4 regions of the Bradyrhizobium sp. 61 genome follow, and region 1 is predicted to be linked to each of the others. Evidence: predicted binding sites of a transcription regulator. Region 1 holds the regulator's gene; each other region holds the start of a gene.
What was found. The regulator LexA, encoded in region 1, represses DNA repair genes until DNA is damaged. The targets are predictions, from matches to a motif close to TGTTCNNNNTGTGTTCNG.
Positions count from the first base shown of each region.

Region 1 (7,305 bases):
ACCAGAACGCCTGGGACTATATCGTCGGCGCCGCCGAGACCGAGACCACAATGCGCCGCAACCGCATGGCGCTGGACGAGATCGCCTTCCGGCCGCGCGTGCTGCGCGACGTCCGGGAGGTCGACGGCTCGGTAGAGCTGTTCGGGCGCAGGATGCGGCTGCCGGTGGTGCTGGCCCCTGTCGGCGCACTGGAGATCTTCGATCCGGATGGCGCAGCGAGCGTCGCCCGCGCCTGCGGCACCTTCGGCGCGGCGCACATGCTGAGCTCGGTGTCCGAGCCCGGCCTGGAGAAGACCGCCGAGGCCGCCCCTGATGCGCTGCGGCTCTATCAACTCTATGTGCGCGGCGACGACGACTTCGTCGCCGATGTCGTCAGCCGGAGCGAGAAGAACGCCTACGCCGCCTTCTGCCTGACCGTTGACACCGCCCATTACAGCCGTCGCGAACGTGACATTGCCAAGCGCTATGTTCGCGAGAGCCGCCTGCGCGCCACCGGCGGTGATTACCAGAAGGGCCTGGAGTGGCGGACCGTGAAGATGATCAAGGACAAGTTCAAGATCCCGCTCATCCTGAAGGGCATCGCCACCGCCGAGGACGCCCGGATCGCGGTCGATCACGGCGTCGAGTGGATCTACGTCTCCAACCATGGCGGCCGCCAGCTCGATCACGGCCGCGGCGCCATGCATGTGCTGCCCGAGATCGTCGAGGCCGTGAAGGGACGCGCCAAGATCATGGTCGACGGCGGCTTCTGCCGCGGCACCGACATCGTCAAGGCGATCGCGGCGGGCGCGGACATGGTCGGCATCGGCCGGCTGCAATGCTGGGCATTGGCGGCGGCCGGCGAAGCCGGCGTGAGGCGAATGCTGGAGCTGCTCGAGGACGAGGTGCTGCGCTGCCTCGGCCTCTTGGGCGCCACCTCGTTCGCCGAGGTCGACAAGTCCTGCCTGCACCAGGCGACCGCAACGAATGCGCCGAGCGTGTTCAGCGCGTTCCCGCTGTTCGACCACGACCCCTATCGATATTGAGTGAAAGGATGCAATGAGCTCGCTCTCTCCCGGCAGCGCGGACGCGCTCCTCTTCGATCTCGGGCGCGTCGTGCTCGACATCGATTTCTCCAAGGCGATCGCCTGCTGGGCGGGACATGCCGGCTGCAAGCCGGAAGCCATCGTCGCGCGCTATGTGCGGGACAGCGAAGCCTACCGGCTGCACGAGGTCGGCAAGATCAGCGACGAGGCCTATTTTGACTCGCTGCGTGTCGCGCTCGGGATCGGCATTTCGGACGCGCAGTTCCTGGAGGGCTGGAACGCAATCTTCGCCGGCGAGATGCCCGACATCGCCGAGCTGCTGCCGCGCGCGGCGAAGCAGTTGCCGCTCTACGCCTTCTCCAACACCAACCGGCCGCATGTGGACCATTTCTCGAAGGAATATGCCGCCCTGCTCGGCCATTTCCGCGAGCTGTATCTGTCGTCCAGCATCGGCCTGCGCAAACCCGATGTGGAGGCCTTCGACCATGTCGTGGCCGCGATCGGCGTCCCGGCGAACCGTATCGTGTTCTTCGACGATCTTGCCGAGAACATCGAAGGAGCGCGGTCGCGCGGCCTGACCACGGTCCACGTGACCTCGCCCCGCGACGTCGGGAACGCCCTCAAGGCGCTCGGAATCTGATCTCTGGCCGGCAAGCCGACGGGCCGCGAATGGAACTATATTGCCCGGGGGCGAGGAACCAAAACCCTTTGTGCATTTTTATACGGAGTTCCCGGAACGATTGCCCCCTCTCAGGACTCATGAGTCCGTTAGGAATCTACATCGGGCTTATCGTCGTGTTGGGCAAAACCTACCTCACCAAGCAGGCCTCTCTGCTGATGAAATTCGCCAGGACCACATCGGATTCTGAGCTTTCCGCCAAGCTGATCAGCAAGGCCGCCGACCTGAAATCCCAGGCCGACCCGCTGCCTGACAAGGATCAGGGCCCCGCAGCGCCGGACGTCAGTCCGTACAAGCCGCCGGGGAGTTGACCGATGCTGGCCGTGGCTCTCGTCCTTCTCGTCCTCGCCATGGCCATCCTCGTACCGGTCTGTCTCGCCTTCTGGATCATGCCGCGGCGGACTTGATGCTCACCCTTCATCGCAGAGCGGATGACGCAGGATAAATCATCCTGCGCGGCCACTGTTTTGCCTCTGCGCCTGCACTCGGCTAGAACTCTCGCCGCCGATTTGCCCGAACGGGCCCAGCAGGAGTTTTCACCCGTGGCCCTGATGCCGGTTTCCGACGCGCTCTCCGCGGTGCTGGCGGGCGCAGAGCCGTTGCTTGAAGAGATGATCGCGCTCGACGCAGCCTTCCACCGCGTGCTCGCACGCGACGTCGCCGCGCGGCGCACGCAGCCGCCGCAGGCGATGTCGGCAATGGACGGCTATGCGGTGCGCGCGGTCGATGCGGCGAAGATCGACTCCCAGCTCACCCTGATCGGCGAGGTCGCGGCGGGCCGCCCGTTTGCGGGATCGGTCGGCGCCGGCGATGCCGTGCGTATCTTCACCGGCGGTGTCGTTCCCGATGGCGCTGATGCGGTCGTGATCCAGGAGGACACGATCGCGGACGGCAAGCGCATCACCATCAAGGAAGCCGCCGTAACGGGGCGGCACATCCGCCCCGCCGGCGTCGACTTCTCGGAAGGCGACGTGCTGCTGCGCAAAGGGGCCCGGCTCACCGAGCGCGACCTCGCGCTCGCCGCCGGCATGAATTACCCGCAATTGCCAGTCCGGCGACGCCCGAAGGTCGCGATCCTCGCGACCGGCGACGAGCTGGTGATGCCGGGTACGACGCCGGGCCACGGCCAGATCGTCTATTCCAACGGTTATGCCCTGCACGCGCTCGCCCGCAGCGAGGGCGCCGATACCATCGACCTCGGCGTTGCCGCCGACACGCTGGAGGCCACCACAGCCGGCATCGGCCGCGCGCGGGAGAGCGGCGCGGACATCCTGATCACGACCGGCGGCGCGTCGGTCGGGGACCACGATCTGGTCCAGCAGGCGCTGAGGGACGAAGGTATCTCGATGGCGTTCTGGAAGATCGCGATGCGGCCGGGCAAGCCGATGATGAACGGGCGGCTCGGCGCGATGCGCGTGATCGGCCTGCCCGGCAATCCCGTGTCATCCTACGTTTGCGGCTTCCTGTTCATGGTGCCGTTGATTCGCGCGCTTTCGGGCCGTTCGATGATTCATCACCGCCGCGAACGCGCGGTGCTCGGCCGCGATGTCGGCGCCAACGACCAGCGCGAGGATTACCTGCGCGCGCGCCTCGAGCTGCGCGACGACGGCACGCTTCTCGCCCTTCCGGTTAATCACCAGGATTCCTCGCTGCTTGCGAATCTCGCTGCGGCACAGGCACTTCTCGTGCGCGCGCCATTCGCGCCGAAGGCCGAAGCCGGCACGCCTTGCGAGGTCTTGCGGCTGCCCGTGTGATCGCTTCGTTCGCGTGCGTTCCGCGAACTTTGTCGCGTTCACGGTAAATTAAGCAGTTGCGGAACATGTATCGAACATATAGTGTCCGTTCATGATTTGTTTCGAGCATGTAGCGGCTTACTGCTGAATTCAGCGTCTCGGAATCGAACGACATCAACCGGGGGATTTTGGTCGAGATGTTAACGCGCAAACAATACGAGCTCCTGCGGTTCATCAGCGAACGGCTGAAGGAAAGCGGCGTGCCGCCCTCCTTCGATGAGATGAAGGACGCGCTCGACCTGCGCTCGAAATCGGGCATCCATCGCCTGATCACCGCGCTTGAGGAGCGCGGTTTCATCCGGCGCCTGCCCAACCGGGCCCGCGCCATCGAGGTGATCAAGCTGCCCGAGCTTCAGGCCGCTGCCGGCAGCCGCCGCGGCTTCACGCCGAGCGTCATCGAAGGCAATCTCGGCAAGGTCCGCACGACTTCGAGCCCGCCGGCGGACGAGGGCGAGCGCCCCGTCGCGGTCCCCGTGATGGGCCGCATCGCGGCCGGTACGCCGATCGAGGCCTTGCAGACCCGCAGCCACACCATCAGCGTACCGCCTGACATGCTCGGCTCGGGCGAACATTACGCGCTCGAAGTGCGCGGCGATTCCATGGTCGAGGCCGGCATTCTCGACGGCGACATGGCGCTGATCCAGCGCAACGAGAGCGCCGATACCGGCGATATCGTGGTGGCGCTGATCGACGACGAGGAGGCGACGCTCAAGCGCTTCCGCCGTCGCGGCGCCTCGATCGCGCTTGAGCCCGCCAATGCGGCCTATGAGGTCCGCATCCTGCCGCCCAACCGGGTGAAGATCCAGGGCAAGCTGATCGGGCTGTACCGGAAGTATTGATACCGGACGTGCCGGTATCGGTTATTTGGCGCCCCGCGCGCCTTCGATCGGCATCGCCGATCCGAGATTGGAGCGGACGATTGTCCGCTTCCGCTGGATAGTCTTTCTGGTTTCGCGCAGATTATCCGGCCCCTCCTCCAGCGGTAAATCCTCGGCACGCCGCACGAAGCAGCCCTGCTTCGTGGCCTTCAGGTTCGAGGAGAAGTCATGCGCCGGATCGTTCTGAGCACACTTGCTGTGGCGCTGATCGCAGCATCAGCGTCGCAAGCCTTGGACGTACAAGCCTTGGCCACGCAAGCCTTGGTCGCGCAATCGCGGCCCCATGTCCGCAAGGACACCGCCCTGAGCGAGCAAGTCCGCAAGGCCCGCGACACCGTCGACCGACGGTCGCGGCCGGGCTGGCAACATTCCGGCTGGTCGGCGCCTGCGGGGCGCTGACACGCGCCTGCGGAATGCAAAGGGGCGGGCTTTGTTCCTGGTGGATTCGGGAAAGTTAATGTGATTGCGGCCTGCGGCGGCGAGCCGTAGATTTGCCTACAACCCGGCAGAACGTTTGGTATTTCCACTCTGATAGAGGCCTGCGCCTCGATTAAGAGACGTGGGTCGCTATCCCTGCATGAGGAGCACCCGATGTGTGACTACAGCCTGCATGCCGTCGCGTCGCGTCCCGCCGAAGTCGGCGAGACGATCGTCACGACAACCTTCCGCGGCACCTCGACGCGCGGCTTTGCCTCCGCGGCCGATCCGACCGTCGCGGTCTGCCTGCTCCCGGGAACGGAGCTCGCCTTCGCCGACAACGTCCGCTACGACAATCGCTGGATCTGGACGCGCACCGTCAATTCGCGCGTCGGCAAGTTCGGCAAGATCGATCCGCACATTCCCGATCGCCATCATGATGCGATCGAATTCCCCGACGGCAAATCCGTGCTGGTGACGCAGCTGGTCGAAGGCCAGCGTGCGACCGTGCTGCAGCTACCGGTGACCCAGCCGCTCGGCGAGCGCGAGCACAAGCCGCAGACCATCACCGACAGCCGGCCAACCATCACCCGCCTGCCGATCGGCTGATGCAGCCATTCCCGGCCGGCAGGTCGGGCCAGGATTGAAATCGCCATCGCCGGCCGAGGCCGGCGAGATGGTGTCGTTCGTGTCCCGCGAAACTCCATCGGGCGGACCAAGCCGTGGCGTCTCCACCGCACGAAGTTTGCGCTGTCCTGCCTGAATTTTGAACGTCCGTTCCGCAGCCAAATGGCCGATGCTTGGTGCGGCTTGAGACGGCGGGCACGTTCGATGAAGACCTTCATTCGCGTCGTTGAACTCTGGGTGCCTGACCGCACGCGCATGCGGCTGGAATTCGGCGGCGGCCTCTACGGCGAAGGGTTGTCCGCGTTTAGGGACGTGAGCGAGGGTCTGCATTTCGGATATGACGAGGGGCTTCCCGGCAAGGCCTGGACCAGCGGCCACCCCGTGATCCTCACCAGATTCACCGATTCCTATTTCAGGCGGACCGATCAGGCCATCGCCGCCGGGCTGATCTGCGGCGTTGCGGTGCCGGTGTTTTCAGGCGAATTCCTGCAAGCCGTCATGGTGCTGTTCTGCGGCGACGACGAGGCCCATGTCGGCGCGATCGAACTCTGGCACAACGATGCCGAAACCTCCCACGAGATGGGGCTCGTCGACGGCTATTACGGCACCGCCGACATGTTCGAATTCAACTCCCGCCACACCAGATTTCCGCGTGGCTTCGGCCTGCCCGGCCGCATCTGGAAAGCCGGCCTGCCGCTGATCATCAAGGACCTGCACGATGCCAGGAGTTTTCTGCGCTGGGAGGACGCCGCCAAGGTCGGAATCAATCTCGGCGTCGGCGTTCCCTACCGGACCGGCACCGATCAGACCTGGGTGCTGACATTCCTCTCCGCGCAGGCGACCCCGATCGCGCGACGCTTCGAGATCTGGGTCCCGGACGAGGCCCGTTCGGCGCTGGTCTTCCGCGCCGGCGATTGCAGCGGGCAGACCGACCTCGCCGCGCTTTATGCGACGAAATCCATCGCCAAAGGCGAAGGCAGCATCGGCGGGGCCTGGGCCACCGGCATGCCCGCGCTCAACGACGATCTCGCGCGTGACGTCTCGGTCGCGGCCTTGCAGGCCTGCGCCTCTGGACTGAGCCAGATGGTCGTCCTGCCGGTGATCGGCAACGCCAGGCTCGACGCCGTGCTGGCCTGGTATCTGTAACCCGTCCGCTCAATCCTCGGCCTGCAGGTCGGCTTCCGATGGCGTCGCGTCGCGGTTGCGGGGAGCCGCCGCCTGCGGCGCAAGGCTCGCGCCGAAATCCGCCTCGCCGGCGGCCGCCGGCGACCACGGACGGTCTGTCCCCCTCGTCTTCGCCGCCTGAACCGCAAAACCGTCGCCGCTTCGCGTCAGCGCCAGCGCGCCTTGCTTTGCGAGACGCTGACGGTCGACAACCATCGCCGCGCAATCCGGCGGCGCCGGCCGCGCCGTCACCACCAGCGCGGCACGGCTGCAATCGTCAGCCAGTGAATCGATGCGCAAGGCCAGCGCGACCAGGCGCCCGTCGGCGAGCGGCGTCACGCAGCCGACCTCGTCGCACGACACGCCGGCGGCCAGTGAGGCACTGCCGGCGTCGCGCGGATCGGCGTCGGCGGCGAGCCATTCCTTCAGAAGAAAACTGTCCTTGCTCGACCTGATGAGTTGCAGGTGCCCATCCCTGCCCCGCACCGCGACACTCTGGCCGTCACCGGCGATCAGGATATCGGGCTGCCGCGCGCACAGTCCCCAGAGGATCGCGGCCAACAGCACCACCGCGCCGGCCCAGCGCAACGGCGTGCGCAACAAGCCCATCACGATGATCCCCAAGCTTGCAGCGATCAGCGGTGCGATGCCGAAAGCCGAGATGCGGCCGACCGCGCCCGGCAAAACGGCCACCCAGCGGGAGACCGCAACCATCCAGTCGA
Region 1 is NZ_JADPIU010000035.1:41,141-48,445, reverse strand. It holds gene IVB46_RS10645 (alpha-hydroxy acid oxidase) at 1-1,025, shown strand, start outside; gene IVB46_RS10640 (HAD family phosphatase) at 1,039-1,665, shown strand; gene IVB46_RS10635 (hypothetical protein) at 1,821-2,015, shown strand; gene glp (gephyrin-like molybdotransferase Glp) at 2,247-3,458, shown strand; gene lexA (transcriptional repressor LexA) at 3,635-4,336, shown strand; gene IVB46_RS10620 (hypothetical protein) at 4,544-4,774, shown strand; gene IVB46_RS10615 (hypothetical protein) at 4,967-5,401, shown strand; gene IVB46_RS10610 (GAF domain-containing protein) at 5,624-6,565, shown strand; gene IVB46_RS10605 (ComEC/Rec2 family competence protein) at 6,575-7,305, opposite strand, start outside.

Region 2 (7,305 bases), on a different contig from region 1:
GCAGGTGATGGCAAAGGCCAGCGCCCATTGGCTGGTGCCGACGAAGGCCAGCCAGGAGAAGGAGAGATTGGCGAGCGCCTGCACCACGCCGCCGATCCACAGGCTGGTCGCAAGCGAATAGCGCCGCGCGAGGAAGCCGCCGGCAAAGCCGCCGATCAGCGTTGCCGCGAGGCCGACGCCCTTCACGATCGCCGCATAATCGTTGCGGGAAAAGCCGAGGTCGATCACGAACGGCGCGGTCATCGTGCCGGAGAAGGCATCGGTGAACTTGAACAGCACGACGAAGGCGAGCGCGGCAAGCGCGTCCTTGCGCGACAGGAATTCCGAGAAGGCCCCGATCGCCGCGTGCAGCACGCGCGCGAACGCCGTTTCGGTTTGTGTCGCGGCTTCTGCCCGCACCGATTGCTCGGGCTCGGTCGCGGCCAGCGCGGTGATCGTGCCGATCAGCACCATCGCCGCCATCACCACATAACCCCACATCCAGGCCGACGCGCGAGGAATGCCGGTGCCCTCGAAGCCGGACACGATGAACAGTGCGCCCGCGGTCGAGACCAGCATGCCGATGCGATAGGCCGCGACATAGGAAGCCATTCCGGCGGCCTGCTCGCTCTCCGGCAGGCTCTCGACACGGAAGGCGTCGACCACGATGTCCTGCGTCGAGGACGTCGTCGCGACCAGCAGCGCACCGAGCGCGACGTAGAACGGCGAGCGCGCGGGATCGGTCAGCGCCAGCAGCAGGATCGCGATGATCAGCAATAGTTGCGAGAACAGCAGCCAGCCGCGCCGTCGTCCGAACGCGCGGGTGAACAGCGGCACATGCAGCGCATCCACCAGCGGCGCCCACAGGAATTTCAGCGTGTAGGGCGTGCCTACCAGCGCAAACAGCCCGATGGTCTTGAGATCGACCCCGGCCTCGCGCATCCACACCAGGAGCGTCGAGCCCGACAGTGCCAGCGGCAGCCCGGACGAGAAACCGAGGAACAGCACGATCAGCACCCGCGGTTGCAGGTACACGGCCAGGCCGTCGCGCCAGGAGGTGGGGGCCGTGTCGGGGCTGGCAGGGGAGGTCGCGTCGGGTGCGGTCATGGGGAGGTGTTAGCAGATTCTGGGGGCGCTGCCTCGTCTCCCTCTCCCCGTTCTTACGGGGAGAGGGCGGGGTGAGGGGCCTCTCTCCGCGCGCGAGATCGACGCGAGACCTGTACCCCCTCACCCGGATCGCAAGGGCGATCCGACCTCTCCCCGCAAGCGGGGAGAGGTGAACAACTCACTCCCCCGCCTGGAGCTTCCTCGGGAACAGCTCCGCGGCGCCGGTTGCCACCAGATGCGGTCCCTCCGGCGCGTCGGTCTTGCTGAAATCGAGCTCCTCGATTCTCCCCGCGCGTTTCTCGATCTTGTCGGCGGAGATCAGCACCTGCCGCACGTCCTCGTTCGCGTCGGCAAAATGCTTCTGCAATTTCAGCACGCGGTCGCGCAGGCGGCCCAAATCGTCGCCGAGCTTGATCACCTCGGTGCGGATCTGGTCGGCGGCGTCGCGCATGCGCGCGTCCTTCATGATCTGCTGCATCACCTGGATCGCGAGCATCAGCAGCGAAGGCGACACCAGCACGACGCGGGCGCGATAGGCCTTCTGGATCACGTCGTCGAAACCGTCATGGATCTCGGCGTAGACCGATTCCGACGGCACGAACATCAGCGCCATCTCCTGGGTCTCGCCGGCGACGAGATATTTGTCGGCGATATCGCTGACATGCTTCATCACGTCGCCGCGCAGCCGCTGCGTGGCGATGCGCTTCTCCTCGTCGGTGCGGGCGTCGTGCAGCGCGGTCATCGCCTCCAGCGGAAATTTTGCGTCGATGCAGAGCGGGCGCTGGTCGGGCAGGAACACCACGCAGTCCGGCCGCTTTCCCGTCGAGAGCGTGAACTGGAACTCGTAGGCGCCCTTCGGCAAGCCGTCCTGGACGATCGCCTCCATCCGCGCCTGGCCGAAGGCACCGCGCGACTGCTTGTTGGCGAGCACGTCGCGCAAGGTCGTCACCTGCGTGGTGAGGTCGGTGAGGTTCTTGTGCGCGTTGTCGATGATGCCGAGCCGCTCGTGCAGGGCGCGCAGGCTCTCCATGGTGTTGCGGGTCGAGTGTTCCATGGATTGGCCGACCCGATGGGTCACCGAATCCAGCCGCTCGTTGACCGCGCGCGCCATGTCGGCCTGGCGGCCGGCCAGCGCCTGGGTCATGGCGTCGGCTCGGCCGGCAGCTTCGCTCTGGGCGTGCAGCACCTGGCTGAGGCGCTCCTCGAGCTCGTCCGCGCGGATGGCATTGGCCATGGCGAGTTCCGCACCGCGCCGTCCCGAGCGCGCGATCACCACCGCGATCACCACCAGCAGGATGACGACGAGGGCGCCGAAGCCGATCAGCGCATCGATCGTGCGGACCGGCCAGTCGCCAGCCAGGAAAATGATCTCGTTCATGGCGGCCCTTGTAGCCGATTCGACACCCTCCGCGAACGAATAGCGAACACTTATGGTTAATAGCCCCCTAATTTTTATGGTTAACGAAACCTGAAGTTTTATGGTTAGCGGAGGGTTAACGGAGTTCCTCGCCGCATTGACCGCATCCGGCATGCGGCTTAAATCGCGGCCATGGCCCTCAGAGAAATCATCATCCTGCCCGACAAGCAGCTGCGCCTGGTCTCCAAGCCGATCGAGAAGGTCACGACGGAGATCCGCAAGCTTGCCGACGACATGTTCGAGACCATGTACGACGCGCCCGGCATCGGGCTCGCGGCGATCCAGATCGCGCAGCCCTTGCGGCTGATCACCATGGACCTCGCCAAGCCTGACCCGGACGGCGAGACAAAGCCGGAGCCGCGTGTCTTCATCAACCCTGAAATCATCGCCTCCTCCGAGGATCTGTCGGTCTACGAGGAAGGCTGCCTCTCGATCCCCGAATATTACGAGGAGGTCGAAAGGCCTGCGAAGGTGCGCGTGCGCTTCACCGACCTCGACGGCAAGGTGCACGAGGAGGACGCCGAAGGCCTCTACGCCACCTGCATCCAGCACGAGATCGACCATCTCAACGGCGTGCTGTTCGTCGACTATCTGTCAAAGCTCAAGCGCGACCGCGTGATCAAGAAGTTCGAGAAAGCCGCCAAGCGCGCGGAGTAAGTCATTTGTAAGCGCTGGTGCTGCCGCGAACTCCCATGCGCTCCCTCCCCCCTTGCGGGGGAGGGCGGGGGAGAGGGGTAGCCCAGGCGGAAGTCTAACCGGGGCGAAGAACTGGTCCGTGCTCATACCGAGAGAGCGCGTCGTGTGGCACCCCTCTCCCTAGCCCTCCCCCGCAAGGGGGGAGGGAACATACCGAGTCCTTGTCATGCCCCTCCGCCTCATCTTCATGGGCACGCCCGATTTCTCCGTGCCGACGCTGCTCGAGCTGGTCTCGCACGGCCACGAGATCGCGGCGGTCTATACGCGCGCGCCCAAGCCCGGCGGACGGCGCGGCCTGCAATTGCAGCCGACCCCGGTCGAGGAGGCCGCGCGAAAGCTCGGCGTTCCCGTGCTGACGCCGAAGTCGCTGAAGACGCCCGAAGCGCTCGACGAGTTTCGCGCCTTCGACGCCGATGCCGCCGTCGTCGTCGCCTACGGCATGATCCTGCCGCAGGCGATCCTCGATGCGCCGAGGCTCGGCTGTTACAATCTGCACGCTTCGCTGCTGCCGCGCTGGCGCGGCGCCGCGCCGATCAACCGCGCGATCATGGAAGGCGATGCCGAGAGCGGCGTCATGGTGATGAAGATGGATGTCGGTCTCGACACCGGTGACGTCGCCATGGCCGAGCGCATCGCGATTCCCGACAACATGACCGCGGTCGATCTGCATGACCGCCTCTCCCGGCTCGGTGCCGATCTGATGGTGCGCGCGATGGCCGCGCTCGCCCGCGGCGGGCTCCAGCTCAAAAAGCAGAGCGAGGATGGCGTCACCTACGCCGCCAAGATCGACAAGGCCGAAGCCCGGATCGACTGGACCAGGCCTGCGCGCGCCGTGCTGCGCCACATCCACGGCCTGTCGCCGTTTCCCGGCGCCTGGGCCGAGCTCGAGAATGCGCGCGTAAAAATCCTGCGCTGCGAGCTGGCGAAGGGCTCCGGTGCACCCGGCGAGGTGCTCGACGACCAGCTCACGATTGCCTGCGGCGAGGGCGCGATCCGCATCCTCGAGCTCCAGCGCGAGGGCAAGGCGCGGATGCAGGCCACGGACTTTTTGCGCGGCGTGCCGGTGAAGCCGCCGATGCGGCTGGCCTGATGCCCCGCTACAAGCTCACCATCGAATATGACGGCGCGCCGTTCTTCGGCTGGCAGGTGCAGGACACGCTGCCTTCCGTGCAGGGCGCGTTAGAGGCGGCGGTGAAGGCGATGACCGGCGCGGATCTGCGGGTGCATGGCGCGGGCCGCACCGACGCCGGCGTACATGCGCGCGGCCAGGTCGCGCATGTCGACATCGAGAAGCAGTTTCCGCCGGGCCGTTTTCGCGACGGATTGAATGCGCATTTGCGCCCGCATCCGGTGGCGGTGCTGGAGGCCGAGATCGTTCCTGACACCTTCGAGGCGCGCTTCTCGGCCGTTAAGCGGCACTACCGCTACCGCGTCGTCAACACCCGCGCCAATCTCGCGCTCGATGTCGGCCACGCCTGGCGCGTGCCGCGCCGGCTCGATGCCGATGCGATGCATGCGGCGGCACAACGCCTGCTTGGCAAGCACGACTTCACGACGTTTCGCGACACCGAGTGCCAGGCCAAGTCGCCGGAGAAGACGCTCGACCAGCTCGACGTGCACCGTGACGGCCGCGAGATCACGATTCTCACCTCGGCGCGCTCGTTCCTGCACAGCCAGGTGCGCTCGATGGTGGGATCGCTGGTCTGGGTCGGCGAGGGCCGCTGGACCGCGGACGATCTCACCGCAGCGCTCGCAGCCCGCAACCGCGCGGCCTGCGGCATCGTCGCGCCGCCTGACGGGCTGTATCTGATGAAAGTGGATTATTGAGGAGGGAGACACGAACGCTCCCACTCCATCATCGGTGTCATGCCCCGGCTTGACCGGGGCATCCAGTACGCCGCGGCCTCTCGGCTCAATCACTGCCGTCTCTGGAATACTGGATCGCCCGGTCAAGCCGGGCGATGACAGCGGAGTAGGAGGCGACGATGGAGTGTAAGGCGGCAACGCCCTACCCAAAATACCTTGTCAGTATCCCCCGATACACCTGCGTCAATCTCTCCAAATCCACCACCGGCACGCGCTCGTCGACCTGGTGCATGGTCTGGCCGACCAGGCCGAACTCGATCACCGGGCAGTAGCTCGAGATGAAGCGCGCGTCCGAAGTGCCGCCTGATGTCGACAGCTCGGGCTTGCGCCCCGTCACCTCTTCGATCGCGGAGACCGCGAGGTCGGTGAACGGGCCCGGCTTGGTCACGAACACGTTCGAGTTCGACGGCTCCCAGACGATGCGGGCCTTGATGCGGTTGCCGCAGGCTTTCGTCAGGCGCATCTCGACCAGCTCGCGCAAGGATGCCTGGGTGTGGTTGTCGTTGTAGCGGATGTTGAATTTTGCGCGGGCCTCGCCGGGGATGACGTTGTTGGCCTTGTTGCCGACGTCTACCGAGGTGAATTCGAGATTGGAGGCCTGGAATTGCGCGCTGCCATGATCGAGCGGCTCGTCGCTGATCGCCACGATCAGCCGCGAGATATCAGGCACCGGATTGGACGCGCGGTGCGGATAGGCGACATGGCCCTGCACGCCGTCGACATAGAGCGTGCCGGATTGCGAGCCACGGCGGCCGACCTTGATGGTGTCGCCGAGCGTCTCGACGTTCGAGGGCTCGCCGAGCACGCAATGGTCGAATTTTTCGCCGCGCTCCGCGGCCCATTTCAGCAGCTTGATGGTGCCGTTGATGGAGACGTCTTCCTCGTCGCCCGTGATCAGGAACGAGATCGAGCCCGTCCCGTCCGCGCGCGGCGTGCCGCCGTTGGCGGCGAGATGCTCGAGCACGGCTGCGACCGAACAGGCGATGCCGCCCTTCATGTCGACCGCGCCGCGGCCGTGCAGAAAGCCGTCCTTCACCTCGCCCGAGAACGCGCCGACGCTCCAGGCGTTCTCGTCGCCGGGTGGCACCACGTCGGTGTGGCCGGCGAAGGTGATGTGCGGGCCTTCAGTGCCGATCCGCGCATAGAGATTGTCGACGTCGGCTGTGCCTGCTTCGCTGAAGGTCACGCGGTGACAAGTGAAGCCGGCAGCGTTGAGGGCTTTCTCAAGCACCCCCAGCGCACCGGCATCGACCGGGGTTACCGAGGGGCAGCGGATGAGATCGCGGGCAATCGAGAGAGCATCGGTCATGCGCCCCGCTTAACATGCATGCTGCCGGGTGGGCTAGCGCTGGGCGGCACCAATTCGAGCTCGCTTTGCTGGTCCCAGCTTTTTGCAGGGGACGAGCCGTCCTCGGTCTTGGCCAATGGATCAGGACCGAACCGGTTATCGCCGACGCTGCCTGATACGATGAACATCTCGACAAACCCCCGCAGCCACAGGATGGACGCGACCAGCCAGAACGGAAGCATCCAGGTGGAGTTCGGCAGCAGGTCCGAGAATTGGTTGTACAGGCCGGGCAGGAAGAAGAACGGAACGAGCCACCAGCCACTCCTGTCGCGATCATGCAGCCGCTTGATCGCCGTCGCGAGATACATCCAGAGGAACAGCGACAAGCCGAACGCCTTCAGGATCAGGTTGGTGCGATCAACGGGCGTCAGCGAGCGATAGGCCCGGGGATCGAAGAGGTCGTCGAGGCCGAAGTCGAAATCGAGTTTCAGGGATAGCTTCAACGCCCCCTCGGCGTTGATGAGGTGGATCACCTGACCGATGATTCCCAGCAAGGCTGCCAGCACCGCGACGATCAGCAGCGCCTGCCACAGCAAAGCGCGGTTGATGCGGCCGTCGAAGCGGAAGAGGTACCAGGTCCAGTCCATGCGAGGGGCTCCGGGCGGTGCGGGCCGCCCGGGAATTGGTCGCGATGGGGAGAAGGAGGGTTCGATACGGTAGCAAACCCGTCATCCTGAGGTGCGAGTGGCGCGATGCAAAGCATCGCGCCGGGAGCCTCGAAGGATGGGCGGCCGGGATGTGGCGGCAGCCGGGCCGTCGCCCTTCGAGGGCCGCCGAACGGGCGGCCACCTCAGGGTGACGGTAAGGGAATGGCGCTGGTGGCGCCGATCAATCCCGCAGCAGCTCGTTGATGCTGGTCTTCGAGCGCGTGCGCTCGTCGACGCGCTTGACG
Region 2 is NZ_JADPIU010000110.1:21,032-28,336, forward strand. It holds gene IVB46_RS41760 (AmpG family muropeptide MFS transporter) at 1-1,086, opposite strand, end outside; gene rmuC (DNA recombination protein RmuC) at 1,265-2,464, opposite strand; gene def (peptide deformylase) at 2,636-3,160, shown strand; gene fmt (methionyl-tRNA formyltransferase) at 3,366-4,289, shown strand; gene truA (tRNA pseudouridine(38-40) synthase TruA) at 4,289-5,026, shown strand; gene dapE (succinyl-diaminopimelate desuccinylase) at 5,208-6,374, opposite strand; gene IVB46_RS41790 (DUF805 domain-containing protein) at 6,371-7,000, opposite strand; gene dapD (2,3,4,5-tetrahydropyridine-2,6-dicarboxylate N-succinyltransferase) at 7,242-7,305, opposite strand, start outside.
Region 2: the regulator LexA is predicted to act here: its motif matches at 2,496-2,513, upstream of rmuC (DNA recombination protein RmuC).

Region 3 (7,305 bases), on a different contig from region 1:
CATCATCAACCGGATCTCTGCCGCCTCCCGATCGCGCGCGAAACGGTACGAAATTTCCCCGGGGGGTCGGTTGATCAGCCTTCATCTCGCGCCTCGTTCCCATCAAGCAGCGCTTGCTGAACTTCAATGATAAGGCCTGACTTGAGGCGAGCGATCCTGAAATTCGCGAGCACCGGCGCAATTCAGCGTGATGCCGCGGTGATCTCTCACGTCTCTCCAATTCGTTTCTGTTTGTTTCTGCCTGTCCTTCGTTGGACGCTTTGATTGCGCGACTGCGTTTTGCAGCGAGCGAACATGAAAGTTTGTACAGATTTTCGCACGCGATCGTCATTTTGACGCTGGGATTTTGTCCGCGATACTTCCAATCCGAGGCGGCGGTTTCACCTGCAATCAGTCGGCTTATCTGAAGGCAGGTACAAACAGTTAGAGGGCCATCAATTTGTCAACGCGACCGAAGCTCAGCGTTGCGCTGTTTGGAATCCTTGCAATAGCCGCGGTGGCCTATGGCGTATGGTATGAGCTCCTCGGGGGCGTCAAGCCAGCCGCAGCGGCCGCCCAAAGCGCTGCCAGTCAGGCCGCGGCGAAGATTCCCGTCACCTCGTTCGTAGTGAAGAAGGCCGACTTTCCCGTGCGCGCCTACGGTCTCGGAGTCGTCTCGCCGTTCAAGACGGTGACGGTCAAGAGCCGCGTCGACGGTCAGATCATCAAGGTGTTCTTCAAACAGGGACAGATGGTGAAGGAGGGCGATCCACTTCTGGAGATCGATCAACGCCCCTTTACCGCGGCTCTCGAGCAGGCGGTGGCGAAGAAGGCCCAGGACGAGGCCAATCTGAGGAACGACCGGTTGAACCTGGAGCGCTTTCAGAAGCTCGCGAAGCAGCAATTCGAGACCCAGCAAAATCTCGATACCCAGCAGGCCCTGGTCGATCAGATGATCGCGCAGGTGAAGGGCGACGAGGCCGCCATCGACAATGCGCAGACCAATCTCGGCTACACCTCGATCAAGGCGCCGATCAGCGGACGAACGGGTTTCCGGCTGGTTGACCCCGGCAACATCGTGCATGCCGCGGATACGACGGGGATCGTCACCATCGCCCAGCTTCAGCCGATCGCCGTGCAGTTCACGGAGCCTGAAGAGCAATTGCAGGCCATCGACAAGGCCTTTGACGCCGGTGAGGTGCCCGTCGAGGCGCTGACCTCGGACGGAACCAGGACACTGTCGCAAGGCAGGCTCGTGGTCATGGACAATTCGGTGAACCAGGCCACCGGGACCATCAGCCTGAAAGCGCGCTTCGACAACAAGGACAATGCGCTGTGGCCCGGCCTGTCGGTCACCACGCGGATGCTGATCGACACGCGCAAGGACGTCATCGTCGTGCCGCAGGATGGCGTGCAGCACGGGCCGTCGAGTCTGTTCGCCTATGTGATAGGCGACAATGGCAAGGTCAGCGCGAGGCCGATCAAGGTCAGCCAGAGTGGCGATGCAAATGCGGTGGTCTCCGAAGGGCTGAGCGTCGGAGACAGGATCGTGGTGGCCGGACAGTCACGCCTGTTCGATGGCGCGCTGGTCGAGGAAGCGCCTGCGGCTGCGCCGATGGCGGATGCAAGCGCCACTGCCACTCCGGCCACGAGCGGAACCAAGACCGGATCGGCTGACTGACATGGCTGGCGGTATCTCGGCTCCCTTCATTCGCCTTCCCATCGCGACGTCGCTGCTGATGGTCGGCATCGTCTTCGTCGGGATCATCGCCTATCCGCAATTGCCGGTGGCGCCGCTGCCGGAAGTCGACTTCCCCACCATCCAGGTCTCCGCCAACCTTCCCGGCGCGGATCCGGAAACGATGGCTTCTTCGGTGGCGCAACCGCTCGAATCGCAATTTGCGCTCATTCCCGGCGTCTCGGAGATGACGTCGCAGAGCCAGACCAGTTCGACCCAGATCGTTCTGCAGTTCGATCTCTCGCGCAACATCGATGGCGCCGGCTCCGACGTGCTCGCCGCCATCAATGCCGCGAGCGGGCAATTGCCCAAGAACATGCCGACCCCGCCGACCTACAGAAAGGTCAATCCGGCCGACTCACCCATTCTCACGCTTGGCGCCACCTCGACGACGCTGCCGATGACGCAGGTGTCCGACGAGACCTACACCAAGCTCGCGCAGGCGATCAGCCATATCAGCGGTGTCGGCCAGGTCAGCGTCGGTGGACAGCAGGCGCCGTCGATCCGTGTCCAGATCGATCCCGCCAAGCTGGTCGCCAAGGGCCTGTCGCTGGAGGACGTGCGCACCCCGCTCTCGGTGATCACCGTCAACAATCCCAAGGGAACCCTCAACGGGGACACGCGCACCTACACCGTCTATGCCAACGACCAGTTCACCAAGGCCGAGGCCTGGAACGACATCGTCATCGCCTATCGGAACGGCAGTCCCGTCCGTGTCGGCGACATCGGCCATGCCGTCAGTGCGCCGCTGGACAATACCCAATACGGCTGGGTTGACGGCAAGCCCGGCGTGTTCCTGGTCATCTTCAAGCAGCCCGGCGCCAACGTCATCGACACCGTCGACAGCGTCATGAAGCAGCTGCCGCATCTGCAGGCCGGCATTTCGCCGGCCATCAAGGTCTCGGTGCTGTCGGACCGCACGCAGACGATCCGCGCGGCGGTGAAGGACGTGCAGTTCACGCTGCTGCTGACGATCGGCCTCGTCGTGATGGTGATCTTCGTCTTCCTGCGCAGCGTCTGGGCCACCATTATTCCGTCGATCACGGTGCCGCTTGCGTTGCTGGGCGCCTGCGCGCTGATGTGGATAGCCGGCTACAGCCTCGATAATCTGTCACTGATGGCGCTCACCATCGCGGTCGGCTTCGTGGTCGACGATGCCATCGTGATGCTGGAGAACATCACCCGCTACATCGAGGAGGGCGAGACGCCGATGGCCGCCGCGCTCAAGGGTGCCAGCGAAATCGGCTTCACGATCATCTCGATCTCCGTTTCGCTGATCGCGGTCCTGATCCCGTTATTGCTGATGAGCGGCATTATCGGCCGCCTGTTCCGCGAATTTTCGGTGACGCTCGCGATGACGATCGCCGTGTCGGCCCTGGTGTCCCTGACGTTGACGCCGATGATGGCGTCGCGCTTCCTCAAATCGCACGACGAGGAGCATCACGGCAGGCTCTATATGCTCAGCGAGCGGATGTTCCAGGCCCTCGTGAACGGCTACGAGCGAGGCCTCGACCTCGTGCTGCGTTTCCGCTTCATCACCTTGATGGTGTTCTTCGCGACGATCGCGCTGACGGTCTATCTGTTCGTGATCATCCCGAAGGGGTTCTTTCCGCAACAGGATACCGGGCTGATCACCGGAATCGTCGAAACGTCGCAGGACGTGTCGATCGCCGATATGGCGAAGCACATGCAGGAGATCGGCGCGATCGTGCTCAAGGACCCCGCGATCGACCACATGGCGATGCGGATGGGCGGAAGCGGCAACACGCTCAATGACGGCACGATGTACATTACGTTGAAGCCGCGGGATGAACGTACCGACTCGGCCGACCAGGTCATCCGTCGTCTGCAGGTCCAGACGGCGAAGGTCCAGGGCGCGCGGCTCTATCTCCAGTCGGCGCAGGACGTACGTGTCGGCGGCCGGGCGTCCCGTACGCAATTTCAGTTCACGCTGCAGTCGACCGACATGGACCAGCTCAACACATGGGCCCCGAAGCTGCTCGCGAAGATGAAGGAGATGCCCGAGCTTCGCGACGTCGCGTCCGACCAGCAGACGTCGGGCACCACGCTGACGCTGTCGATCGACCGCAATCAGGCCGCGCGTTTCGGGATCACGCCCGACGTGATCGACGCGACCCTGTATGACGCATTCGGGCAGCGGGAGATCGCGACATATTTCACCCAATTGTCCACCTACTATGTCGTCCTCGAGGTGCTGCCCTCGCTGCAGAAGAATCCGTCCACGTTGGAGCAGATCTACCTCCGCTCACCGACGACTGGGGGAGAGGTGCCATTGTCGGCGTTCACCAAGTGGACCACGGCTCCAGTGCGGCCGTTGGCCATCAATCACCAGGGCCAGTTTCCCGCGGTGACGATCTCCTTCAATCTCGCGCCCAACGTCGCGCTCGGCCAGGCGACGCAGGCGATCGACGCGATGGAAAAGCAGATGAACGTGCCGGCCGCGATCACCTCGACTTTCGCAGGCACGGCGAAGGCGTTCCAGGAGTCTCTCTCCTCCGTGCCTTTGCTGATCGTGGCGGCGCTGATCGTGGTCTATCTCATTCTCGGCGTGCTCTACGAGAGCTACATTCACCCCTTGACGATTCTGTCGACCCTGCCGTCGGCCGGTGTCGGCGCTCTGGCGACGCTCCTCATCTTCCATTTCGACTTCAGTTTGATCGGGTTGATCGGCCTCGTCCTGCTGATCGGCATCGTCAAGAAGAACGGCATCATGCTGGTCGACTTCGCGATCGCGGCGGAGCGGGATCAGGGCCTGTCGCCGGTTGAGGCCATTCGAAGGGCATGCCTGCTGCGCTTCCGTCCGATTCTGATGACCACGATGGCGGCGGTGCTCGGCGGCGTGCCGCTGATGCTCGGCCACGGCACCGGTTCGGAGCTGCGTCAACCGCTCGGCTACGCCATGGTCGGCGGTCTCTTGGTCAGCCAGGTCCTGACGCTCTTCACCACGCCGGTTGTCTATCTTTATCTGGACCGTGTCTCGCAATGGTTCAGTCCGAAACGTCACGCAGGAAGCGATCCTCAGGAAGAGGACGTTGTCGACGACGGCGATCTGGACGTCTTCAAAAAGCTGGACCGGAAGAAATCAGGGGTCTTTGCGGCGGAGTGACTGTCTGACATCCGCGCCGACGACGGCGAGCGCGGTCGGTCAATCAGCAAAACTCTTGATGGTGGCTCTGCCGGCACTCACATGTCGGCTCTCAGGGGAGCTGACAGAAACTGAGGAGTGCTCGATAGACGCGAATGACCCAAAGCGGCCATAATCGGGTGTTCGATTTTGCAGCGGCCAACGATGAGCTGCTGCACATCATGTTGCCAAACGAGTGGGCTCAATGAAGTTCGAAACCAAAGTCCTCGTGTTCGTTCTAACGGTGTTGCCGTCGGACATCTGGGCTCAATCATTGGATCGCATGACACCGGAGACGCCGCCACTTCTCTGGCGCGACGGCTACGTTAACTGGCGGGGCAAGCTCGTAAAACCGCGCTGGCAGATGATGAGCGCCGACGATGGCACCAAATTCGCGATTGATCTAAGCAAGAAGTCCGCCCATTACGCCGCCGCCTACATCGTCGACGGAGAAGCGTTCAACAAGAGCAACCTGTTCGAGCTTCAGTTTGACTGCGCCGCCAAGGTCTTCGAGGTAATAACCAGCATGGATCTGAAGCGCGCTCAAATCGTCGAAACAAAGGCGCGTCAATTGGTCTGTGATGATGCTCAAGAAATCCGCTGATGGTCTTCCCGCCAAACATCAATGAAACCCGAGACTTCGACTTTCGGTATTGGCCCATCAGCGAAGTGGCGACATCTTTCATCAAGGTCCGCTTGGTGGGGTAGCGCGGACTGACTTTGCTCACTCTGAGTTCTTCGCATTTTGACCCGTTGCGGACCTCCGAGGGGTGGACCAAGATACGGACTTCACGGGCTTGAACAGGGCGCTCAATGGCCGTCGCAATCAATATACGAGCCGATAACGCTTCCGCGGAAAAAATCGAACGGTTGTGGGACCAAGTTGCTGTCTTTGAGGACGAGCCGTCGATGCGCAACTTAGCGTACCGACCACATCTGACATTCGCGATCTATGATTCGCCTGAGATTGAGGACAAGACAGTGTGGAAGGCAATGCAGTCCGCGAGTGCAGGCGGAGCACAATTGCCGATCACGTTCAGACGGATTAGGTGGTTCGAGGGCCCGCCACTTGTACTGTGGGCTGAGCCCGAAGCGAGCGAGACCCTCGGAAGGTGGCACGCTTCAATCAGCGCAGCCATCGACCCGGCCCGCTGTCGGCCACATTATAGGCCCGGCGCTTGGACGCCCCACTGCACACTTGGCACGCGCATCACGGATGGAAAGAGCAAAGAGGCTATCGCCTTTGCGCAGTCGTTCGACGGAAGCATCGAAGTGATTTTCGACGTAGTCGATTGCGTCGTTTTTTCACCCGTGCGGATTGTCGCGCAACGCGAGTTGCCCAAGAGCGTTCCGTAACTCCACCACCGCAGCTTATGGCCCATCGCTTCCGTTCACGCGGTACAGCTACATGTCGGTTTGTTGGAACAGACCAGAAGTTTGCAGCCGAGCGTCAAAGCGGCGCTTTTGACCCAAGGCAGACGTGCCGTGCGAGGTCTGACAACAGAAAGTCCTATCGCCGACTTTCATGACCCAGCTCAGTGTGCCGCTCGCGCCTTCATCAAAACGAACAAATGGGAGGCTAAAGCGACCACCGAGAAAATGACTATTCCTAGTTCAACGCCGTGCACGCTCTGCGGCGCATAGGTCGAAACCAGCCAAATAAAAAGCCGAACAGCTCCCATGAAGACAACCACTCCCCACATCGCGAACCATTTTGGGGCGCTCCATGTTGGCTCGCCGTTGCGTCCCCACTGCATTGCGATGCGGTCCCGCTCGATACGAGGCGCGAAATAGAGGTTTAGGGGTTACAACTAACGCAACAGCCAGACCAAAAACGTAATCCGCGGGTGACATATTTTGCGCCTTCCCGGGCAAGCACACTTGGCCCCTCGTGAGACGAACTGCCGCAATCTATGCTTGTTTGAGCCGAGCCGGTCGCGTCTATTTCCCGTATGGTTGCCAGCAGGTTGAGCGTTGCCAGAGGTCTCCCCCTGTTTCACGCCACCGCCTGGGCAATGAAGTTGCGGACGATCTTCGAGGTCTCGCCACGCCGGAACGCCAGGGCCAAGCGCACGATTGGAGCGTCCCCTTTGACCTCACGATAGGCGACGCCGGTTACATGAAGCTGGCGCATTGACGCCGGCACGAGCGAAAAGCCAAGCTCAGCTGCCACCAGGCTGACGACAGAGCTGATCTGCGGCGCGGACTGCCCGAGGGTCGGCTCGAAGCCCGCCCGCCGACAGGCCGCGATGACTGTGTCAACCCAGGCCGATCCGCGCGGCGTCAGAATGAGCGGATCCCCTTTGAGCCTGATAAGATCGATTTCAGTCGACTTCGCCACCGGATGGCTTGCGGAATGCGATCGTCGAGCCGAACCGTGCTTCAGGTCTCAGCGTGTCAGCTGACGGAGGTAAACCCGACACACCCCGCGCTTACCCCTGAC
Region 3 is NZ_JADPIU010000006.1:176,662-183,966, forward strand. It holds gene IVB46_RS02595 (hypothetical protein) at 1-85, opposite strand, end outside; gene IVB46_RS02600 (efflux RND transporter periplasmic adaptor subunit) at 440-1,660, shown strand; gene IVB46_RS02605 (efflux RND transporter permease subunit) at 1,662-4,844, shown strand; gene IVB46_RS02610 (hypothetical protein) at 5,068-5,466, shown strand; gene IVB46_RS02615 (2'-5' RNA ligase family protein) at 5,676-6,218, shown strand; gene IVB46_RS02620 (LysR substrate-binding domain-containing protein) at 6,859-7,248, opposite strand.
Region 3: the regulator LexA is predicted to act here: its motif matches at 5,584-5,601, upstream of IVB46_RS02615 (2'-5' RNA ligase family protein).

Region 4 (7,305 bases), on a different contig from region 1:
GCCAGCGGCAGACATTGCCGAGCGAGCCGATATAGCAGTGATGATTGTCCATCAGCGGCGGCATGATGAAGTTCGGCAGCTTGATCGCGCCGCCTCCCGTCATCCAGTAGAAGCGGTCGTCCTTCACCTGCGTCTTCAGCGGGCAGTCGGAATCCTCGCGCCAGTCCGGGATCAGCTTGTCGAGCCCGGCCGGATCGATCACGGCGCCGGAGAGAATGTGCGCACCGACCTCGGAGCCCTTCTCCACCACGACGACGTTGAGATCGGCATTGAGCTGCTTCAGCCGGATCGCGGCCGCCAGGCCAGACGGGCCGGCGCCGACGATGACGACGTCGAATTCCATGGATTCGCGCGGGGGAAGTTCTTCGGTGCTCATCTGATCTCAGCCCTTGAGACGGTTCCTCGTCATTTGCGCCCCCTTGTTTCCGATTTTTCCGGGTAGGACAACCACGGAAATGCGTTCCACTGGGATGCAAGGCACCCCAAACTGATATAGTAAAAGTCTGACTTTCCAAATGATCCCCGAACCCGCACCCACCGTCCGAGAGCTTCTCGCCTTCTATCTGGAGGCCGGGGTCGATTGCGCGCTCGCGGAGGAACCTGTCGACCGCCTGGCGGAATTGGATGCTCCGCCGCCGGCCCCACGCGCCGCACCTCCGGTCGAGGCACCACGGCCTGTTGCCGCGCCCGCGGTGATGCGCGGCGAGGCCGCACCTGCGCCGGACATTGCGATCGCCTCCGCGCGCGAGGCCGCGCGTACCGCGCCGACGCTCGAGGCACTGCGCGAGCTGATGCAGAATTTTGAAGGCTGCGCGCTGAAGCATACCGCGACGCGGCTGGTGTTCGCCGACGGCAATCCGCAGGCGCGCATCATGTTCGTCGGCGAGGCGCCGGGCCGCGACGAGGACATCGAGGGGCTGCCCTTCGTCGGGCGCAGCGGCAAGCTGCTCGACCTCATGATCGGCGCGATCGGGCTCAACCGCACCACCGCCTACATCGCCAACGTGATTCCCTGGCGGCCGCCCGGCAACCGCACGCCGACGCCGCAGGAGACGCAGATCTGCCTGCCGTTCATCCAGCGCCAGATCGAGCTGGTGAATCCCGACGTGCTGGTGACGCTCGGCAATCCCTCGACGCAGACGCTACTGTCGACGCGCGAAGGCATCATGCGCACCCGCGGCCGCTGGTTCGATTATGAGACGGGTGGGCGCACCATCCGCGCGCTGCCGACGTTTCACCCGGCCTATCTCTTGCGCTCGCCATCGTACAAGCGGCTGGCCTGGCAGGATCTGCGCGCGATCGCGAAGGTGATGGCGGGATAGCGAGCTGTCGTAGGGTGGGCAAAGGCGCAAAGCGCCGTGCCCACCGTCTCTCTCCGCGATCATGGATGCGTGGTGGGCACGCTTCCGCCTTCGCTCTTCGAGCTACGGCGGACAAGTCGCTTTGCCCACCCTACGATTCCCGACTTACATCCCCTTCGGCCGCACGATGGCCCAGCCGATGCGCAGCAGCTGCTGGCGGCCGGTCACCAGCCATTCGAAGGCGCGCGGCACTTCCGGAACGATGCCGGGAAAGCGCGCGAGGATTTCGGGTGGCGGCGTGCCGGCGGTGTCGGAGGCGCGCCAGACCACGACGCCGCCGGTCTCGCTGAATTTGGCCTGATTGATCCACGGCGTGCGCGCGGGCTGGGCATCGATGAAGAGATGCGGCCGGCCGGAATGCAGCGTGATCAGGCTCGCGAGCTGGGTCTCGCCGGCGACCGCGCGCAGGCGATGATTGGTGCGGCGGGCAAAGCTCTCGTCGAAGAAGTCCGAGATCGCGCGCGCCGGCATCGAGGTCGCAATCTCGTTGGCGCCGGTCAAGGGCAGAAACAACACGGCGAGCACGACGCCGGCTGCGGGCGCCAGGACGGCGGCACCCCACACCGTCCGCAGCACCCGCGCGCGGCGCATCGCGATGAGGTCGCCAGCCGCCACCACCACAGCAAGTCCCGACACCACCAGCACGACACCGGCGCCGCCGACAACGGCATCGAGCCCGAGCACGCCGGAGATCAGGACCGCGCCGAGCGCAGGCGCCAGCGCGAAGAAATAGACGAAGTTGTGCGCGAGCGGCTCGACCGGCGGCCGGTAGATGATCGGCGCTTCCTCGCCCTTGGCGACGAACAGGCCGCTATTGAGAAAGGTCAGCGCCGGGATCGCCGCCGCGCCGAGCACGAGCCCGCCGAGCAGCCAGGCCGCGTGCAGCGCGCGGGCGTTCAGCGCGGCGACCTCAGGCAGGGTCGGCATGACAAGCGTCTCCGCGCGCATCAGCCAGACCGCATAGGGCAGCGCCAGCACGGCGACGACGATCAGCGCGAACAGCGGATCGAGCGCGCGCAGCGTCCGGCGTCCGCCGGCGGTCGAGATCGCGAAGACGACGAGCAGGAGGAGAAGGAAGATCGCCGCGGGCGTGGTCAATAGCAGCAGGCCCGCCTCGATCGACCAGGCAAACCAGGCATTGCCGCGGCGCTGGCCGATGATCTGCCAGGAATGCAGCAGCAGCAGCGCCCAGAGCGGCCGCGCCAGCACCAGCGGGCCAAAGTCGAGCGCCGGCGAGGAGAAGGCCAGCACGGTCATGGTCAGCAGCACAGCGAGCACCGCCTGCTGTGAGCCGACCACGGCGCGGGAGAGATGATAGAGCGCGATGAAGGTCGCGACCTCGCAGAGCTGGGCGAGGACATAGACGCCGAACATGTGGCCGCCGGCGGCGCGATAGGCGATGTCGGCAAGCCAGACCGGCAAGGGCGGGCCCAGATCGGTACCGACCTGGTACTCGCGCCCGAACGCGAGCAGGGTCGCGAGCGTGCCGGGCGGGCTGCGATAGAACACCAGCGCCACGAACAGCCACATCGCGGCCTGGAGCAGCACGGCGATCCACACGATCAGCCGCGGCCGGGCGCGAATGAGCTCGATGACCAGGGAGGTAAACCGCATGCAACGTCCGAAAGATGCAGCCAACCCGTCCAGCCGGCCCTATTCGCTCAGATCTGTTTTGATAAAGGGCGCTGCGCGTTGTGGCAACGACCGTCTGCCCTACAGGCCCGCTGACGCATCAATTTCAACGCTTGCTTCCACCTGCACTTCCATCTCGGTCACCGCAAACAAGTCCCGCACCGGCTCGACCGTCCAAGGCATGTGCTTGGCGCGGGCGGCGGCGACGGGGGCGAAGAAGCTGCGGTGGTGGACGGTGGGACCGAGGCGGTCGAGCGCGTCGAGGTGCTCGGGAACAGCATAGCCCTTGTGCTGCTCGAAGCCATAGCCGGGGCAGTCCTGCGCCAGCGCGCACATCAGCCGGTCGCGCGTCACCTTGGCGATGATCGAGGCTGCGGCGATCGACAGGACGATGCCGTCGCCGCCGATCACGGCCTCGCAGTCGCAGGCGGTGTCCAGCCGATCGCGGCCATCGACGAACACATGACGCGGCGCGTCGGGCAACGCCACCACGGCGCGCTTCAGCGCCCACAGCGAGGCACGCAGGATGTTATCGCGGTCGATCCGGGAGCGCGAGGCGACGGCGACCGACACCTGCGCGGTGGCGCAGATCTTGTCGAACAGCCTTTCCCGCTCCTCCGCGGTCAGGCGCTTGGAATCGTCGATGCCGCGCGGAATGCGGTCGGGATCGAGAATCACGGCAGCCGCGACCACGGGTCCGGCGAGCGGCCCGCGGCCGGCCTCGTCGCAGCCGGCAACCGGCCAGATGCCGCGCTTGATCAGCGCGCGCTCACGGCGGAAGGTCGCCTTGGCGGGCGCGGCCTTCTTTGGCGTCTCTTTGACTGGCTTCCTGGTCGACTTGTCCCGAATCATGGCCGGGATCGTGCGCAAGCGGCCCGGCCGGCGCAACCGGGAACCCCGGACAATTCCCGTTATTCAGACCAGCCGCCTACTCGGCCAGATGCACCCGCCGGTCCTCACCGACCTCGATGCCGGGCGCGACCACGACTTCCCAGGGATGGCCGTCGGGGTCGGCGAAATAGCCGGAATAACCGCCGTAGTCGGTCTCATGCGCCGCTTTCAGCAGCGCCGCGCCCTTGCCGACAGCGAAGGCCAGAACCGCATCGACCTCGCCGCGCGTGGCGCAGTTCCAGGCGAGCGTCATGCCGCGGAAGGTCGCGGGCCTCGGATCGTCCGGTAACTTGGCGTCGGCCGCGAGTTCGTCCCAGTGAAACAGGGCCAGTACCGGACCACCGGTATCGTAGAACGCAACCGCCTCGCCGGTCGCCTTCAGCCGACGCGCGAAGCCGAGCGCGTCATAGAAGGCGATGCTGGCACGAATGTCGTTCACACCCAGTGTGATGACGGTGAGCCGCGGCACCGGGACCGGGAGTTCGTTACTCATGCTACGCCTCTTCCGTTTCCCGATCAGAACAGGCTGAGCTGATCGCCGTTCCGCTTCGGCCTCGCAAAGTGATCCGTCGTCAGCTTGGAGCGCCGCTTGTTCAGCCCAAGCCTGTCGCAGGCGATCTCGAAGCGGCGGCCGATGGTCCAGGCCATCGGTCCGGTGCCCTTCATCCGCTCGCCCCATTTCGCGTCGTAGTCGCGGCCGCCGCGCATGTCGCGGATCAGGGTGAAGACGTGGCGGTAGCGGTCTGGATAATTGGCCATCAGCCATTCGCGGAAGAGATCGCGAACCTCCAGCGGCAGCCGCAGCAGCACATAGGAGGCTTCCTTGACGCCGGCATGGGCGGCGGCATCGAGGATGCGCTCGATCTCGGAATCGTTCAGCGCGGGGATCACGGGCGCGACCATCACGGTGGTCGGAATACCGGCCTCCGAGAGCTGCTTCAGCGCCTCCAGCCGCTTCGGCGGCGTCGCCGCGCGCGGCTCCATGGTGCGCGCGAGCTTTGGATCGAGCGAGGTGACCGAGATCGCGACCTTGGCGAGGTTGCGCTTGGCCATCCGCGCGAGAATGTCGATGTCGCGCACCACCAGCGCCGACTTGGTGACGATGCCGACGGGATGGCCGGCGCGCTCCAGCACTTCGAGAATGCCGCGCATGATTTTGCGCTCGCGCTCGATCGGCTGATACGGATCGGTGTTGGTCCCGATCGCGATCATCCGCGGCTCGTAGCCGGTCGCGGCCAGCTCCTTCTCGAGCAGCGCCGGCGCATCTGGCTTGGCAAACAGCTTTGACTCGAAGTCGAGCCCCGGCGACAGGCCGAGATAGGCATGCGTCGGCCGCGCGAAGCAATAGACACAGCCGTGCTCGCAGCCGCGATAGGGATTGATCGAGCGGTCGAAGCCGATATCGGGGGATTCGTTGCGGGTGATCACCTTGCGCGAGGTATCGACACCGACGGTGGTCTTGAACGGCGGCAGCTCTTCCAGGCTCTGCCAGCCATCGTCGAAGGCGACGCGGGCCTCGGCCTCGAAGCGGCCGCTGGCATTGGACTGGGCGCCCCGCCCTCGCCTGCGCTGTTTGTCGATGGCGACCGCCAGTTCGGGAAAATCAGAGTCCGCACCCGCCGGCTCGGAGGGCGCCGTGACCGGCGGGTGCTTGAGAGCATGAGAGGATGCTGGACTCATGAAGCCAAGATAGCACGCCAAAGGAACAAATCAAGAACACAAACAAAAAACTGAAAAACAACCCCATGCACAGTAGCCGCCCAAATTTCGGGCGCGGTCCCTTGACCTCACGCAACACACCCGTCGCGGCGATCCTGTTCGATGCCGGACAGGGATCAATCGCACCGGAACAAAGTTGGTGACGATCGCTGGGTGAAAGTCAGCAGGAACATGACAAAACAACGACAATCGGCCTCAGGGAGCAGCGACCTCGATCTGCTCGATCGCTATTGGCGCGCCGCGAACTACCTCTCCGTCGGGCAAATCTATCTGCTCGACAATCCGCTGCTGCGCGAGCCGTTGCGGCCGGAGCACATCAAGCCGCGCTTGCTCGGCCATTGGGGCACGACGCCCGGTTTGAACTTCATTTACGCCCATCTCAACCGCGTCATCCGCGCGCTCGATGTCAGCGTGCTCTATATCTGCGGTCCCGGCCATGGCGGCCCGGGCATGGTGGCCAACACCTATCTCGAAGGCAGCTACAGCGAGATCTATCCCGACATCGCGCGCGATACGGACGGATTGCGTAAGCTGTTCAGGCAGTTCTCCTTCCCCGGCGGCATTCCGAGCCACGCGGCGCCGGAAACGCCGGGCTCGATCCACGAAGGCGGCGAGCTCGGCTACGCGCTGGTGCACGCCTATGGCGCCGCATTCGACAATCCCGACCTGATCGTCGCCTGCGTCGTCGTTGATGGCGAGGCCGAAACCGGCCCGCTCGCGGCGTCCTGGCACTCGAACAAGTTCCTCAATCCCGCCCATGACGGCGCTGTGCTGCCGATCCTGCACCTCAACGGCTACAAGATCGCCAACCCGACCGTGCTCGGACGGATGCGCGACGCGGAGATCCGCGACCTGTTCCGCGGGTTCGGCCACGAGCCGCTGGTCGTCGAGGGCGACGATCCCAAATTGATGCACCAGGCCATGGCGGACGCGCTCGACGTCGCGCTCGCGAGCATCCGCTCGATCCAGCAGCATGCCCGCGACGGCCGTAACAGCGTCGAGCGGCCGCGCTGGCCGATGATCGTGCTGCGCAGCCCGAAGGGCTGGACCGGCCCGAAGGAGGTCGACGGCAAGAAGGTCGAGGGCTTTTGGCGCGCGCATCAGGTTCCCGTTGCGAGCTGTCGCGAGAACCCGGCGCATCTGAAAATCCTCGAAGACTGGATGCGCAGCTACGAGCCCGAAAAGCTGTTCGACGGCAGCGGCGCGCTTGTTCCCGAGCTTCAGGCGCTGGCGCCCGAAGGTAACAGGCGCATGGGCGCCAATCCGCACGCCAATGGCGGCCTGCTGAAGAAGGAGCTGAAGCTACCGGACTTCCGCAGTTTTGCGTTGGACGTGCCGCAGCCGGGCGGGGTGACGGGCGAAGCGACGCGTGAACTCGGCAAATTTTTGCGCGACGTCATCCGCCTCAACGCCGAGACGCGCAACTTCCGCATCATGGGCCCGGACGAGACCGCGTCAAACCGGCTCGACGCCGTGTTCGAGGCGACCGAACGGGTCTGGATGGAACCGACGGAGCCTTACGACGTGCATCTCGCACAGGACGGCCGGGTGATGGAGGTTTTGAGCGAGCATCTCTGCCAGGGCTGGCTCGAGGGCTATCTGCTCACCGGACGGCACGGCTTGTTCTCCTGCTACGAGGCCTTCATCCACATCGTCGATTCCATGTTCAACCAGCATGCCAAATGGCTGAAGGTGACGCGGC
Region 4 is NZ_JADPIU010000026.1:51,989-59,293, reverse strand. It holds gene IVB46_RS09310 (electron transfer flavoprotein-ubiquinone oxidoreductase) at 1-376, opposite strand, end outside; gene IVB46_RS09305 (uracil-DNA glycosylase) at 516-1,322, shown strand; gene IVB46_RS09300 (glycosyltransferase family 39 protein) at 1,467-2,975, opposite strand; gene IVB46_RS09295 (ribonuclease HII) at 3,075-3,845, opposite strand; gene IVB46_RS09290 (VOC family protein) at 3,922-4,377, opposite strand; gene IVB46_RS09285 (PA0069 family radical SAM protein) at 4,401-5,564, opposite strand; gene IVB46_RS09280 (phosphoketolase family protein) at 5,775-7,305, shown strand, end outside.
Region 4: the regulator LexA is predicted to act here: its motif matches at 5,586-5,603, upstream of IVB46_RS09285 (PA0069 family radical SAM protein).